DNA from 2 places in the Paenibacillus sp. 7541 genome. Region 1 is predicted to be linked to the other one. Evidence: predicted binding sites of a transcription regulator. Region 1 holds the regulator's gene; the other holds the start of a gene.
The links. Region 1 encodes NrdR, which represses ribonucleotide reductase genes. Its sites were predicted from a motif close to AACACNATATATNGTGTT; they were not measured.
Positions count from the first base shown of each region.

Region 2: the regulator NrdR is predicted to act here: its motif matches at 2,827-2,844, upstream of CHH75_RS02485 (anaerobic ribonucleoside triphosphate reductase).

Region 1 is NZ_NQLZ01000012.1:43,283-51,528, reverse strand. It holds gene CHH75_RS07845 (response regulator transcription factor) at 235-930, shown strand; tRNA gene CHH75_RS07840 (tRNA-Ala) at 1,176-1,248, opposite strand; gene nrdR (transcriptional regulator NrdR) at 1,505-1,978, opposite strand; gene CHH75_RS07830 (alpha/beta-type small acid-soluble spore protein) at 2,094-2,318, shown strand; gene CHH75_RS07825 (lytic transglycosylase domain-containing protein) at 2,391-2,954, opposite strand; gene coaE (dephospho-CoA kinase) at 2,951-3,553, opposite strand; gene CHH75_RS07815 (MntP/YtaF family protein) at 3,563-4,312, opposite strand; gene mutM (DNA-formamidopyrimidine glycosylase) at 4,451-5,320, opposite strand; gene polA (DNA polymerase I) at 5,450-8,110, opposite strand.
Region 2 is NZ_NQLZ01000005.1:31,562-39,807, forward strand. It holds gene CHH75_RS02470 (HelD family protein) at 1-268, shown strand, start outside; gene CHH75_RS02475 (replication-associated recombination protein A) at 630-1,937, shown strand; gene CHH75_RS02480 (PCYCGC motif-containing (lipo)protein) at 1,990-2,559, shown strand; gene CHH75_RS02485 (anaerobic ribonucleoside triphosphate reductase) at 2,923-5,130, shown strand; gene nrdG (anaerobic ribonucleoside-triphosphate reductase activating protein) at 5,127-5,627, shown strand; gene mnmA (tRNA 2-thiouridine(34) synthase MnmA) at 5,719-6,834, opposite strand; gene cymR (cysteine metabolism transcriptional regulator CymR) at 7,133-7,552, shown strand; gene CHH75_RS02505 (cysteine desulfurase family protein) at 7,564-8,246, shown strand, end outside.

The DNA of each region.
Region 1 (8,246 bases):
TTTCCATGCAACAACCTGGGGAAATCGAGATATTCTACCCCTGAAACGCTAGAAGACCGTCCCCTGCAACGGCTTGTCCGCCAATCTATTTCAACCCAGCTTTGCAAGAAGTAAAGAACGGTTAGGAATGCAAAGAAAAGCACATTGTGGAAAAGGGGGGCCGGACAACATAATGTAAGCGTAAACATTTTGATGGATATTCTGCTTTTCGCATTATCTGGGGAGGGAGTCATTATGTCTAAGTTACTGTATATCAATCTGGGCTGCTGCTCCGATGACATGCTTCGCCTGCAGGATTGGCGCAAATGTGGGATGAACATGGAAATCTGCGATGATGATTATGAGGCATCGCTGCGCCAGATTGAGGAGAATGGCTATTCACTGGCGGTTATCAACATGACCGGCAGCCCCAAGAAAGGGTTGGAGCTGTGCGGTCGAATCCGGAGGATCAGCCGATTACCCATCATTGTTGTTGAGGATACCATGGAATTTGCCTTCATCCGCAAAGCGCTGCAGCTGCAGGTAAGCGATTACGTACCGAGCACGTTGCCGGCTGAGGAACTGGTGAAGAGCGTAGCTGCTGTTTACGCGAACCAACGCCGCACTGAGGATGACGTGATTCACAGAGTCAAGGAATATGTGGGGAAGAAGCTTCACGAGAATATTACGCTTAAAGACATTTCAAGCAAATTCCATTTCAACCGCTCCTATCTTGGCCAAAAGTTCAAAAACCATGAAAATATGAGTTTTAACCAATATTTGTTCATTCAACGTATGGAAAGAGCGAAAATGCTGCTGGAGCAAACAGATCTGAAGATTTACGAAATTGCGAACGAGGTGGGATATACTGAAATCGACTGGTTTTATAAACGATTTAAATCCTATACCGGCGTAAGTGCCAACGAATATCGTAAGATGGTCGCCTCCTAATCTGCCAAGCCAATGCAAATTAGTCCTTGGGTTATCCAAGGACTGCTGTCTGACCATACGCCTGGTCGCAATTATTATGCTCCATCCCGGCTTAGCCTGAAGGTTCGGTATTCCTGCGACGTCAGGCCGAATGAACCGATCTCACCGATTTCCCACTGATGTAAGACACTTTAAGAAACCAAGTTCTAAGTTCTTATTAAATTCGGAAAACAAAAAACCCTTGAATATCAAGGGTTTTCTTATTATGGAGCCTAGGGGGATCGAACCCCTGACCTCATCGCTGCCAGCGATGCGCTCTCCCAGCTGAGCTAAGGCCCCGTATGTTATTCATTTGCGAATTCAACGATACCCGTTTTCTTCCCGCCTGAATAATATACCATATAGCATCCTGGACATGCAATAGTTTTTTTTCAAAAAAATCAGCAGCCAACGGGAGCTGAATCGCGGACGAGCTTAAGCTTAACACGGCGGCTCCGGGCAGTTCTCGGCATGAAGCAATTCCGCCTGCCTAAGACTGCCCTGATTCTCTGCTGCCGCATATTCAGGCAGCTTACGCACCTCGGTTCCTCTTCTTCTATACCTCGGTTTCGTCTGTTCCCTTGGACAGCAGGCTCTTCAGTTCCTTCATAAACATGTTGATATCTTTAAACTGACGATACACCGAAGCAAAGCGGACATACGCCACCTCATCCACAGGATATAGCCGCTCCATCAGCAGCTCGCCAATCTGGCGGCTCTCGACCTCTGCAGCCGCAGTATTGCGCAGCGCCTGCTCCACGTCGGATACAATTTTATCAAGTTGATCCACCGACACCGGCCGCTTCTCACAAGCACGAATCAGACCGCGCAGCACCTTCTCCCTGCTGAATTCCTCACGGCTCCCATCCTTCTTCACGACAATGAGCGGCGTCTCTTCCACCATCTCAAAGGTCGTAAACCTCCTGCTGCACTGCTCGCACTCTCTGCGGCGGCGGATCGACTTGTTCTCATTCGCCGGACGGGAGTCCAGCACCTTGGTCCCTGCATGACTGCAATACGGACACTTCATACGCTACACCACTTCCTTATATAAAAATTACCAATAAATGAAAAGTCATTTTAGGTTATGAAAATCCGAAACCCGAGACATAATACTTGTACCAACCCAAGGAGGTGAACTAACAATGGCACAAAGCAACAGCTCCAACAACCTGGTTGTTCCTCGCGCAAACGCTGCTCTTGAGCAGTTGAAGTACGAGGTGGCTCAAGAACTTGGTATCTCCATCCCACAAGACGGCTACCAAGGTAACATGACTTCCTACGAAAACGGTTCGATCGGGGGATACATCACCAAGCGTCTGGTAACCCTGGCCGAGCAACAATTGGCTGGTCAATTCTCCGGTCAATAATCGATTCTTCCTTTGACAAAGTGAGTGTTGGGAAGGCTTGAGCATTCAAGCCTTTCCAGCGCTCTTTTTCATTCAGAACTCATCGTATATGCTCGTATACTGATTATAATAATAAATGACTCGCTGTACATAATGCCGGGTCTCGCCAAAAGGAATGCTCTTCACATTCTCATAGCTGCCGTCCCAGGTGCCTTTGCTGAGCCAGTTCTTGACGTTCCCTGGCCCGGCATTGTAGGCCGCAATCGCCGCTATCGGATTGCCGTCCATTTGCTGGTACAGATTTCTGATGTACCAGGTGCCGAGCTGGATGTTGACGTCCACCTCATGCTTGACGTTGTCCAGCGAGCTGGCCGGCAGCTTGGCCATTTCCATCGCCCAGTTGGCCGTATCCGGCATCAGCTGCATAATGCCGAGCGCGCCTTTCTTGGACTCCTTGCCCGGCTTGAAATTGGTCTCCACGCGGATAATCGAAGCAACAAGGAAAGGATCGACATCATAATAGGACGCATGTTTCCGAATCTCATCCTTGTAATGGATAGGATACAAGAGCGACATCCAGTTGGACGTCAGAAACAGCAGGGATAAAAAAGAAATCAACAGCAGAAGCAGCACTCTCTTTTTCCGGAGCCACCTCATGCCTCTCTAACCATCCTCTGCCATAGCTTGTCCACCTGCTGCTCGGTATCCGCCAATGTCCCGCTGTTGTCGATCACGATGTCAGCCAACTGCTTCTTCTGCTCAATGTCGAGTTGGCTGCTTAATCTGGCCTCTGCCTGTTCCTTCGATATTCCGTCACGTTCCATAAGACGCTGAAGCTGCACTTCCTGCGGCACATATACGACCACAATCGTATTCAGGTACGGGTACTCCTCCCTCGCTTCCAGCAGCAGTGGAATGTCCACCACCACAGGCTGACCGGGATGCTCCCGCTCATAGGCTTGTACCTGCCTGCGGATTTCCTGGCGGATGGCCGGATGGGTAATGTCATTCAGCGCCTGCCGCTCGCTCGGATTGTGAAAAATAATCTCGCCCAGTCTTTTACGATTTAGGCTTCCGTCCGCCAGCAATATCTCTTGTCCAAAATGAGCAGTCACCGCAAGCAGAACCGGATGGCCCGGGAGCATCACTTCCCGGGCGATAACATCGGCATCAACGAGAAGCGCTCCCTTTTCGACCAGCATCGAGGACACTGTGCTTTTTCCTGTTGCGATTCCCCCGGTTAAACCGATATTCATGACTTCACCTCATAACAGCTTCATTATACCCATGATGATTAATAAAAAAGCAGGCAGATAGGAGATATACTTCATACTCCTGCTCGAAGCGAACCGCAGCCCGATCTTCATCCCCAGCAAGAGAAAGGTGCCGCTGAAAATAGCCACGATCACCGCTGTCCCAAGCGGAGAGAAACCAAGCATCGCCGCGCCAAGCCCTGCGCCAAACGCATCCAGTGACAATGCGATGCCGAGCCACATCGCTTCCCATGGCGATATGCTTCCCGAGTCATCCATATCCGCTCGCGCCGGGCTGCGCAAAATCTGAATGACGATGCCCAGCTTCCGGATCTCAAGCGAGAAGACCGCCTTCTGACCGTCTCCCGGCTCACTCCGCTTCGCGGGTATACCCGCTGCTGTTGCTGGAAGCTCACCGGAAACGGATGCTTCACTGCGCTCCTCCACTTCCTTATGAAGCACCAGCGGCGGCTCGGACTCGGAATCGCCTGCTCGTTTGATCTGCTGCCACAACGACCAGCAGCCTAACAGAATGAGGATCACAGCCCCGATGACGGAGGCTGCAAACGGGGAAAAGAACCGTTGTAACAAAGCGCCTGCCTGCATGGAAATGCCGAGCACAAGTCCCGAGCATAGCGAAATGATCAGTACGGATAGCAGCGGGATTCTCGTTTTGCGTAGACCATATGTAACCCCGGCCCCGAATCCGTCCAGGCTAAGTGCAAAGGCAAGCAGTACAGGTGAGAAAATAAGACTGAGCACCCTCTTCCCTCCCTTGAAGGCCGCGGCATCAAGATCAAGCCGCCTCTGTGATGAACAGCGGACATCCTCACGCCTTCGGCATATGTTCATCACAGTATATGGCTTTCGGAAAAGATAGGTGCATGCCTATATTTTATCTTAGCGTTTGCGCTTCATCTTGCCAGCTGAAACAGCTACAGTCCCCAGCGGCTGGCAACTCGGACAATAATGCGTGCCCCGGCCGCCGACCACCGTTTTGTGGACCGGTTTCCCGCATGAATGACAGGGCTCATCCTTTCGCCCATAAATCTTCAGACGTTGCTGGAACATCCCCATTTCCCCTTGACCGTTCACATAGGACTTGATGGAAGAGCCGCCGGCTTCCACCGCTTCAGTCAGTGTGTCCACAATGGCCTGGTGCAGGCGGTCCAGCTCAGCCTCGCTCAAAGTGTGGGCAATGCGCTCCGGATGGAGGCCTGCCCTGAACAGAGCCTCATCCACATAGATATTTCCGATCCCGACGATGTATGCCTGGTTCAGCAGCACCGCCTTGATTTTGGTTTTCTTCGTGCGGATGATGGCTTTGAACTTGTCAGCGGTAAAATCCGGGTCCAGCGGCTCAAAGCCCAGCTTGGCGAGAGGAGGATGCTGAAACTCCTCCCCCGTCGCAAACAGATGCATCGTGCCGAACTGGCGCACATCCTTATACCGCAGCTCCGTTCCGTCTGTAAAATGAAAGATCACATGGGTATGCTTCTCCACAGGCTCCTCGGCCCGGTATACCCCATAGCGTCCTTCCATCCGCAGATGGGAGACCAGCACAAGCCCGTCCAGCAAGATCCGCAGAAACTTCCCGCGCCGCTCCACTCCCTGGATCGTATGCTGCTCTAGCATGAACGCAAACTGCTGAATGTCGTCAGGACGCTGAATAATGCGCGGCAAATTCACGGTTACGCGTTCTATATGTTTTCCAACGATAAGTTGATTTAATGTTCGTTTGACTGTTTCGACTTCCGGTAGTTCCGGCATGATGACTTCACCTCATTCTCCATTATACCGGATGCGAACCTCTAGCGGGGCAGCGGTTTTTGGAAAAACCAATCACAAGCCTACAGCGTGAACGGCCCTGAACCAAGCTTCCTCCTGCCGGCGTCAATCTTACTTGGCCTCGTACCAGTTGCTGCCGTAGCTGACATCCGATTTCAGCGGAACCGACAGCTTGAGCGCGTGGCTCATGACTTCCGGCACCAGCTTTTTCATGACTTCAAGCTCATCCTCCGGCACCTCAAATACCAATTCGTCATGCACCTGAAGCAGCATGCGGCTCTTCAGCTTCTTCTCCTGCAGTGCCTTGTCCATCTGCACCATCGCCAGCTTAATGATATCGGCCGCTGTGCCCTGGATCGGCGTATTCATCGCCGTCCGCTCGGCAAAGGAGCGAAGATTGAAGTTGCTCGCATTGATTTCCGGCAGATAGCGTCTGCGTTCGAGCAATGTTTTCACATAACCTTCCTGCTTCGCCTGCTTCACGATCTCATCCATGTAACGCCGAACACCCTGGAACACTTCAAAATACTGATCGATGAAAGCGGCCGCTTCCTTCCGGGTAATGTTCAGGTTCTGGGACAGGCCGTAATCGCTGATCCCGTACACAATACCGAAGTTGACCGCTTTGGCCGAGCGGCGCATGTTCGCGTCCACCTGATCCTCACTTACACCGAACACGTCCATCGCTGTTTTCGTATGAATGTCCATATCATGAATGAAGGCTTCCTTCAGCCGCTCATCATCCGATATATGTGCCAGCACCCGCAGCTCAATCTGGGAATAGTCTGCTGCCAGAATGCTCCAGCCGGGCTCGGATGGAACAAATACCTTTCTCAGCTTCCGTCCTTCCTCTAAGCGGATCGGAATGTTCTGCAGGTTCGGATATTGGCTGCTGAGCCGCCCGGTCGCAGCAATGGTCTGGCGATAATACGTATGCACCTTGCCGGTGCGATCCGAAATCTCCTTAAGCAGCCCTTCCACATACGTTGATTGCAGCTTGGCTATCGTCCGGTACTGCAAAATTAACCGCACGATATCATGATACGGAGCCAACTTCTCCAGCACCTCGGCATCGGTCGAGAAGCCGGTCTTGGTCTTCTTGATCACCGGCAGCTGCAGCTTGACGAACAGGATCTCCCCCAGCTGCTTCGGCGAGTTCAGATTGAACTCGGTTCCGGCAATTTCATAGATTTGCTGAACCAGCTTCTCGATCTGCGATTCGAACTCACGGCCAAGCTCTTTCAAATCCTCCACATTGACGGCAATGCCCTGCTTCTCCATGTCCGCAAGAATCCGGGACAGCGGCATCTCCAGCTCATGGAACAGCGGCAGCATCCCGTTAGCCTCCAGTTCTTTCTCCTGGATCGGAACCAGTTCGGAGACGGCCAGGCACTTTCTGGCCAGATTCTCGCTCAGCACCGCTTCATCCGGCACTTTGTATTTCGCTCCTTTTCCGAACACCTCTTCATCCGCCTGTAAATAGGACAGCCCGTATTTACCAGCAAGCCCGCTCAGGCTTTGATTCGATTCGGTCGGATCGAGCAAATAGGCAGCCAGATGTACGTCAAATGCGGCCCCGGCAAAAGCAATGCCCTGCCAGTGAAGCGCCAGATCAAGCCGGTGCAGGTCATATCCCCGCTTCGGCACTTCGCTGTCAGCGAGCCAAGCACGGAGCGGTTCCGCTTCTTCGGACTTCAATACCTCAAAGGGAATGTAGAACTGCCGCTGCTCCGTCGCCAGTGCCAGTCCGATCACTTCGGCATGATGAGGATTGTCGCCATGGGTTTCCACATGCAGCACCTGGACCGAATCCAGTGCCTCTTTAACTTCAGCCAGCTCCCCAGCATGAACTACGGTGACGTTCACCTGTGCCTGCTTGGCGGCTCCTTCTGCTGCATCTGCGCCAGCATGCGTGCTGAGATCCAGACGTTCGATCAAGGACTTGAATTCAAGCTTCGCCAGAGCCGGCCCCGCCGTCTCCTGATTCAAGCCGTCAAATTTCATGTCGTCCAGAGACAGCTCCAGCGGAACCTCGCGATAGATGGTCGCCAGCTTCTTGCTCAGCACAGCGGAATCCGCATGCTCTTCGATCTTCTCCTTCATCTTGCCTTTCAGTTCATCCGTCCGCGATATGACCTGCTCTACCGTGCCGAACTGATGCAGCAGCTTCAGCGCCGTCTTCTCCCCAACGCCCGGAATCCCGGGAATGTTGTCCGAGGCATCGCCCATCAGCCCCTTAAGATCAATAATCTGCTCCGGTGTGAGGTCATAACGCTCCTTGATCTGCTCCGGACCGAAATATTCGATTTCCGTCACGCCCTTGCGTACGACAGCGATCGTGGTATTACCGGAAGCCAGCTGGAGCATGTCCTTGTCCCCGGACACAACCATGACCTGGCGGCCGGCCTCATCGGCCTGACGGGTAATTGTACCGATAATATCATCCGCTTCATAACCGCTGATCTCAAATTGGGATACGCCGAGCCCCTTCAACAGCTCCTTCAGCAGCGGAAACTGACCGGACAGCTCCGGCGGGGTCTTCTGGCGTCCGCCTTTGTAGTCCTGGTAATCCGCGTGGCGGAACGTTTCCTTGCCCGCATCAAAAGCGACCATCATATGCGTCGGTTTATGCTCTTCGATAAGCCTCAGCAGCATCGTAGTAAAGCCGTAAACCGCGTTCGTCTGCTGACCGCTGGCGTTAGTCAACGGCGGCATGGCAAAAAACGCTCTGTAAATGATATTATTTCCATCAATCAAGATCAGCTTCTCCATATTACACCTCGCACCAATATAACTTCCTCCACCCATCATAACATAGGTTTGCCATATTTCCGAACGATCAGGACCAGATCGAAGCCCGCGTCATGATGGATACGTTAATAAGCCCTCTTAACAAAAAAAGAAGCTG
Region 2 (8,246 bases), on a different contig from region 1:
GAACCTGATCGATGGCAGCGAACAGACGTATCAAGGGGGCTTGTCCATCCTTCCCGTCTATCTCTCCAAAGGCTTCGAGTTTGACGCCGTCGTGATGGCCGATGCCGATACGAATCATTATGCGGACAAAGCGTGGGACGCCAAACTGATGTATGTTGGCTGCACGCGTGCGCTGCATGAGCTGTGGCTGCTGCACGGAACGCATGTGCCGCGCTATGTGGATGCTGAGCCGTCCGAGATTGTGGCCAAAGGCTGGCCGCCGGCTTAAGGCAAGCGGCAGCTCACTATTAGACAATCAGCGGGCTGCCCGTTCATGAAAGAGCTGCCAGCTATACGAGGAGCCGTGGAAGGCGGGCCGCGTGGACGGATATGCGCAGCCTGTTCTGACCGGCAGAATGTCACCACCTCCGAAACCATGGTCCCAAGGGCTGTGGTTTCGGTTTTTTCTTTGTGTCCCCCGGGTTTGTTCACCTTCATCCAGCAGCTATGATGCTGAATCGCAATCATCCACGGATGATGGGCGCGGCCTCGGTGAATATGTTATGATATAGGCTGATAAATAGAAACGCATGTTCACATATCGGCATGGATGGACAAGCTTGAATTCAGACAAGGAAGTGTTAAACGGCATGGATTTGTTCAGTTTAAGTCGCGAAGAGGACCGGAACGGACGGCTGCTGGCTGACCGTATGCGTCCGCAAACGCTGGATGAATATATCGGGCAGGAGCACATTATAGGCCCGGGCAAACTGCTGAGAAGAGCCATTGAAGCTGATCAAGTCTCCTCGATTCTTCTCTATGGCCCGCCTGGATGTGGAAAAACAACGCTCGCTCACATTATCTCTACACAGACGAAGGGCGCTTTTGTGCGGCTGAATGCCGTTGAGGCGTCTGTGAAGGATGTCAGGGAAGTGATTGAGCAGGCCCAGAGCAACAAAAGTTTGTACGGAACGAAAACGATTCTGTTCCTCGATGAGGTCCATCGCTTCAACAGCTCCAGACAGGATGCGCTGCTGCCGGCGGTGGAGAACGGGACGATTATTTTTATCGGCGCGACTACGGAGAACCCGTTTCACTATGTGAACGGGGCCTTGATGAGCCGCTCAACCTTGTTTCAGCTGGAGCCGCTGAACAGGGATCATGCCATGATCGCTATGCGAAGAGCGCTGGCGAACGAGGACAGAGGGCTGGGCTTTATGGATCTTCAGGTGGATGATGCGGCGCTGGATCATATTGCTTCCATGGCTAACGGCGATATTCGCCGCGCGCTGAATGCACTGGAGCTGGCCGCGCTCACCACGCCCCCGGGGCAGGACGGCAGCATCCACATTACGCTGGAGGTGGCGGAGGAATCGATTCGCAGACCGACCGTGCGGGCGGATGAGTCTACGCAGTACGATGTATTGTCCGCTTTTCATAAGAGCATCCGCGGCTCCAGCGATGCGGCGCTGTTCTGGTTTCTGTATGCGGTTGAGAAGCTCGGGATGGACCCGATGGTGTTCCTTCGCCGCCTGATCGCCGCCAGCAGCGAGGATATCGGCCTTGCCAATCCACAGGCGATGGTGCAGGCGGTCAGCGCGTTGGAAGCGTACCGGAACAACGGCTGGCCGGAGGCAAAGCTGAATATCGCCCAGGCGATTCTGTTTGCGGTTGAAAGCCCGAAATCGAATGCGGTTGTGGATGCGATATCCAGAGCGATGTCTGCCATGGATGAGGTGAAGTCGGCCGAGGTTCCGCTTCATCTGCGGGATGCGCATTATAAAGGCGCGGTGAAGCTGGGGCATGTTGGCTACAAATACCCGCATGATTATCCGGGGCATTATGTGAAACAGGATTATTTGCCGAAGGAGCTGAACAATCGGGTGTTCTATCAGGCTACGGAGCAGGGGAATGAGGCCAAGATCGCCCATAACCAGCGCCTTCGCCGGAGTGAGTAACCAGGCCCTGCGCTTCGTATGAACGATTCATTGTGCTGGAGGGGAAATAGGAATGACAAGAAAGATGTCGCGTTATATGATTCTGCTGCTGTCCACAGCGATTGTGCTGGGCGGCTGCCAAGCGGGCAAGACGACCGACTCTGATAGCGCTGCGGCCGGCTCGCCCGCCGGGGCTGAGCAGGAGTATCATGCAGCCGGGGACACGCCGGGGGAGCATGACCATCTCCATCATGCGAGCGGAGATTTGCGGGAGGTCACCGCTTCGATCGAGGAACTTCCAACCTTCCTGGATGGGGCGGTAAGCGAGATGCGGACGATTTATGCTCTGGCTGCCCAGGTCAGCGATGTGCTTGAATACATGCCATGCTACTGCGGCTGCGGCGATAGCGCCGGTCATCAGAGCAATCTGAACTGCTTCATTCATGAAATCCGGGAGGACGGCAGTGTCGAGTGGGATGATCATGGCACCCGCTGCGGCGTCTGCCTGGACATTGCGGTGGAATCCGCACTGATGAGAAGCGAGGGAATGCACTTGTCCGATATCCGGGCCGCCATCGACGAGAAGTACAAGACAGGTTATGCCGCCCCAACCCGGACGCCGCTGCCGCCGGCAGAGAGTTAATATATCCATAGATAACCGCTGAACAAAGGAGCTGGCTCGGATCACTATCGTGATTGGAGGTCAGCTTCTTTTTGCGTGTCTCATTCGGACTCGGGGTGTTCTCCATGTATGTGACTTCTCTACGGATGATATGGATCATAATTTTTTTGAAAAACGCCGTCAGGCCAAGCCTCGCCGGCACTTAAACAGAGCCGTTCGGATCCTGCTCGAACAAACAGTGACTTTTGTTACAGAATAAATCAACATATTGATGTTATCTTGTTCTGGCATACAATATATTGATTTGTTTGAATTTCGGCAGGGGAGTGATTGATCAAGATGTTGCAGGTAATGAAGCGGGATGGGAGCTTGACTGAATTTGATATGTCACGCATCGTGAGAGCGGTGAACAAGGCCTTTCGGGCAGTCAAAGGCAGCGCTGAAGACGATGTGTCGGTCCGCATCGGGCAGCAGGTGACGGATCGGGTAGCGGAGGCAGAGAGCCTCACGGTGGAATATATTCAGGATTGTGTCATCCAGGCTCTGAGGGAAAGCCAGTATGGGGAAGTGGCGGATGCCTACAGCCAATATCGGGATGCCCGCGATCTGGAGCGGATCAGGAGAGGGGAGCTGTACAAAATCAGCAGTGATGTGATCGGTGCAGCGAATCCTGATCTGCTTCGGGAGAATGCCAATTTGAACGGGGAATCCTTCAGTGGAAAGATGAGCCGCATCGGATCCGAATACGCCAAATGGATCGCCAACCGCTTTGTTCTTCCTTCGGAGCTGTACAAGGCGGTGAAGGACGGCTATGTGTATGTGCATGATCTGGATCAATATGCGCTCGGAACGACCAACTGCATCTTTATCCCGTTTGACCGTCTGCTGGCTAAAGGCTTTAATACCGGCAACGGATCGGTGCGCCCGCCGCAGAGCATCATGACCGCGATGGCGCTTGTGGCCATTATTTTTCAGTCCCAGCAGAACAGTCAGTTTGGCGGGGTTTCGGCCAATAAAATCGACTGGGATCTGGCCCCATATGTCGGAAAATCATTTCGCAGACATTTCCGCAAAGGGCTGCTCTATCTCGGGGAGACGAGCGGGAAAGCTCATGAAGGGTCTGCAGACGGCAGCCTGGCCCATCTGCTCGAGGATGGTGAGCTTTACATAGACAATATGTCCCTGAAGGCCGCGTATCCGCGAACCTATGCCTATGCCTATGAGGAAACCGTCCATGAGACGAAGCAGGCAGCGGAGTCGCTGATACACAATCTGAACACGATGAGCAGCCGGGCCGGCGGTCAAATTCCGTTCACCTCGCTGAACTATGGCATGTGCACCTCCACCGAGGGAAGGCTGGTGACCCGCGCGCTGCTGGATGCAACGATCGATGGCTTGGGCCGAGGCGAGACGCCGATATTCCCGCAGCATATTTTCCAGTGCAAGCAGGGTGTGAACCAGGCCGAAGGGGAGCCGAATTATGATCTGTTCCTGAAGGCGGTGGAATGCTCCAGCCGGAGGCTGTATCCGAATTTTGTCAATGTGGATGCTTCCTTCAACCTGCCGTATTATCAGCCGGATGATCCGGATACGATCATTGCCACGATGGGCTGCAGGACCCGCACCATTTCCGACCGGTTCGGACGCAACCGGCTCAGCGGCAAAGGCAACCTGTCCTTCAATACGATTAATCTGGTTCGCCTCGGGATGGAATCCGGCATCGTATTTGGCAAACGAACTGAACCGGATCTGGAAGGCTTCTTCCGTCAATTGGATCGCTATATGAACATCGCGGTGGAAGGTCTTGTCCACCGGTTTGAGATTCAGGCGAAGCAGCCGGCCAAAGCATCGGATTTCATGATGCGCGAAGGGGTATGGGAAGGCGGAGACTCGCTGGGTCCTGACGATCAGGTTCGCGAGCTGATCAAGCATGGCACGCTTGCGCTTGGTTTTATCGGACTGGCCGAATGCCTCAAGGCGCTGACAGGCAAGCACCACGGGGAGGACGAAGGCAGCCATCGCCTTGGTCTCGAGATGATTTCCCGCATGCGCCGCTTCTGCGATGAGATGAGCGACAAGTACAATCTGAATATCTCGCTCTTCGCTACCCCTGCTGAGGGTCTGTCCGGTAAATTCACGGCGGTCGATCAGGCGGAGTACGGGAGCATTCCCGGCGTGACAGACAAGGAGTACTATACAAATTCCTTTCACGTTCCGGTGTATTACAAGCTTTCGGCCTTTGAGAAAATCAAGCTGGAGGCGCCGTTCCACAAGCTGTGCAACGCCGGGGCCATCTCCTACGTGGAGCTGGACGGGAATGCGAGAATGAACACCGCCGCTTTCAAGCGTATCGTGCAGTTTGCCCTCGAGGAAGATATCGGTTACTTCTCCGTCAATCATCCGCTCGACCGCTGTCCTTCCTGCCATTATGAAGGCATTATCGGTTCGGCGTGCCCAGGATGCGGCGCAGGCGAGCAGGAGGTGCACTTCCAGCGGCTGCGCCGGGTGACCGGGTATTTGACCGGCAATTATACCGAGCGCTTCAATTCGGCCAAGCAGGCCGAGGTCCGGGACCGGGTGAAGCATCTGTGAACATCTGCGGCTATATTCCGGAAAGCATCAATGAGGGCGCAGGGCTGCGGGCGGTGCTGTTCATCAGCGGCTGCAAGCATGCCTGCCCCGGATGCTTTAATCCGGCGTCCTGGGATTTTCAGGCTGGGGAGCGGTTTACGGAGGAAATGGCCGGGCGAATCATCGGCGACGTGAAGACCAACTCCCTGCTGGACGGTATTACGCTGTGCGGAGGCGATCCGTTCTTCTCTGCCGAGGAGTGCGCGGAATTCCTGATCAAGTTTAAAGCGCGCTGTCCGGACAAAAATGTGTGGGCATACACCGGCTTTACGTTCGAAGCGTTGGTGAAGCGTCCGGAGCTGAAGCAGCTGGCGCTGCTGTGCGACGTTATTGTGGATGGAAAATTCATCGCCGCAGAGAAGGATGTGTCCCTTCCCTTCCGGGGCAGCCGCAATCAGCGTTTGGTTGATGTGCGCGAGAGTGTCCGGCAGGGACGGGTGGTGGAGATTGAATTGTAGCGTTAAGGATGAAACGGGACGACAAAAGACACGCATTGCGCAAGCTTCAATGCCTGCTGCAATGCGTGTCTTTCTGTATCGTATGAGCCTGTTAATAAGGGACTTTATCAGCAGATTCAATCGTTCCGCCGCCGAGACATTCGTCACCTTGATAGAACACGACCGCTTGACCTGGCGTAATGGCCTTCTGCGGTTTGGCAAAAGCGACATGGACGTTGCCGTCTTCCAGGCGGGTGACGGTGACCTCCTGATCGGGCTGGCGGTAACGGAATTTGGCGGTGCAGGTGAAGACGTCTTTGGGCATGGCGTCTTCCCCGGCTATCCAGCTGATCCCGGAAGCGGTCAGACCTGTGGAATACAGGCTGGGGTGATCCCCCTGCACGACATAGAGAATGTTCTTCTCCAAATCCTTGTCGGCTACAAACCAAGGCTCTCCCGTGCCTGATCCCCCGATGCCAAGACCTTGGCGCTGTCCGAGCGTATAATACATCAGCCCGTCATGGCGGCCCTTAATCTCGCCGGATACGATATCAACCATATCACCCGATTGGGCAGGCAGGTAGTGGCTAAGAAATTCCTTGAAATCCCGTTCGCCGATGAAGCAGACGCCGGTGCTGTCCTTCTTCTTGGCCGTGTACAGGCCCGCCTCTTCGGCCAGTCTGCGCACCTCCGGCTTCGGCAGATGCCCGATCGGGAACATCGCCTTGGAGAGCTGGTCCTGATTCAGCGCATTGAGGAAGTAGGTTTGGTCCTTGTTGCTGTCCACGCCCCGGAGAAGGCGATATTGACCGTCCTCCTCAATGACCCGCGCATAGTGGCCGGTCGCGACATAGTCAGCACCCAGATCAAGCGCTTTGTTCAGAAACTCTCCGAACTTGATCTCCCGGTTGCACATGACATCGGGATTTGGCGTTCGTCCGGCCTTATATTCATCAAGAAAATAGGAAAATACTTTATCGTAGTATTCCTTTTCAAAATTGACAGTGTAGTACGGTATATCAAGCTGTTCGCATACCCGGCGGACATCTTCGGCATCCGCTTCAGCGGTACAATGACCGAATTCATCAGTGTCATCCCAGTTCTTCATGAAGATGCCGATGACTTCATAACCTTGCTGCTTCAGGAGCAGAGCGGTTACGGAGGAATCGACGCCCCCGGACATGCCGACAACGATACGCGTGTTTTGTTTGTCTTTTGACATCGTCATCACCATTTTCGTATGAAATTGTGCCCATGGACGTATTTTAACACACTTTTGCAAGCTTAGACATGTCTCGTATTGTCCACCCACGGTGAACAATTTATGTAATTTCCGACGGAAGATTACCCATTTGCACCCTAGATATGTTACCATAAGCTGAGGGTAATGATCGGAATAAGGAGAAAACTTGGGGTTAACGGTCCAAGCATCGGCATCAGGGTCAGATTTCGGCTAATACCCGCTTAATGTACAACAACAACCAAACGATAAGGCACGGTTATAAATTTGAAGTGAGGTGTCACCTTTGAAGATATCAACTAAAGGAAGATACGGTTTAACCATCATGATGGAGCTGGCGGCCAAATTCGGTGAGGGTCCGACTTCGCTGAAGAGCATCGCCGAGAAGAATCAGCTATCCGAGCATTATTTGGAGCAGCTGATTGCGCCGCTGCGCAATGCCGGGCTGGTCAAGAGCATTCGCGGAGCATACGGCGGATACATCCTGTCGCGCGAACCGGAATCCATTACGGCCGGAGACGTGATTCGCGTTCTGGAAGGTCCGATCTCGCCGGTGGATTTCACGGAGGAAGACGATCCGGCCAAGCGGGACCTGTGGCTGCGCATCCGGGACAGCATCGCTGAGGTGCTTGATTCCACCACCTTGGACAACCTGATTAATTATCACGAGCAATCGGCTTCGGATAATTACATGTTCTATATATAAGGGTGGTTGTCATGAGTTCAATTTATCTGGATCATGCCGCTTCGACGCCGGTTCATCCTGAAGTTGCGGAGCGCATGATCCATATACTAACCACACAGTACGGCAATGCATCCAGCGTCCATCAGTACGGCCGTTCGGCCAAAAAAATAGTGAATGGCGCCCGCGACAGCATTGCCGCCAGACTCGGTTGCCTGCCGGAAGAGCTTGTGTTCACCTCCGGTGGAACCGAAAGCGATAATCTGGCGATATTCGGGGTAGTGGAATCGCTTGGCCTGAAGGGCAAGCATATCATTACCTCTGCGATTGAGCATCATGCGGTTCTGCATACCTGCGAGGAGCTGGAGAGCCAAGGCTGTCAAGTGACCTATGTCCCTGTGGACGCCTACGGACGCGTGGCGGTTGAGGATGTGGAAGCGGCTATGCAGGACAACACCGTGCTGGTGACTATCATGTATGGCAACAACGAGGTTGGCACCATTCAGCCGATCCGCGAGATCGGGGAGTTATGCCGAAGCCGCGGCATTTTGTTCCATACCGATGCGGTCCAAGCTTTGGGTGCGGTGCCCATCGTCTGCCATGAGCTTCCGGTTGACCTGTGGAGCTTCTCTTCCCATAAGATTAACGGCCCGCAGGGCATCGGCGCACTTGTCGTACGGAGCGGAATCGGTCTTAAAGCCCGGCTGTTCGGAGGGCT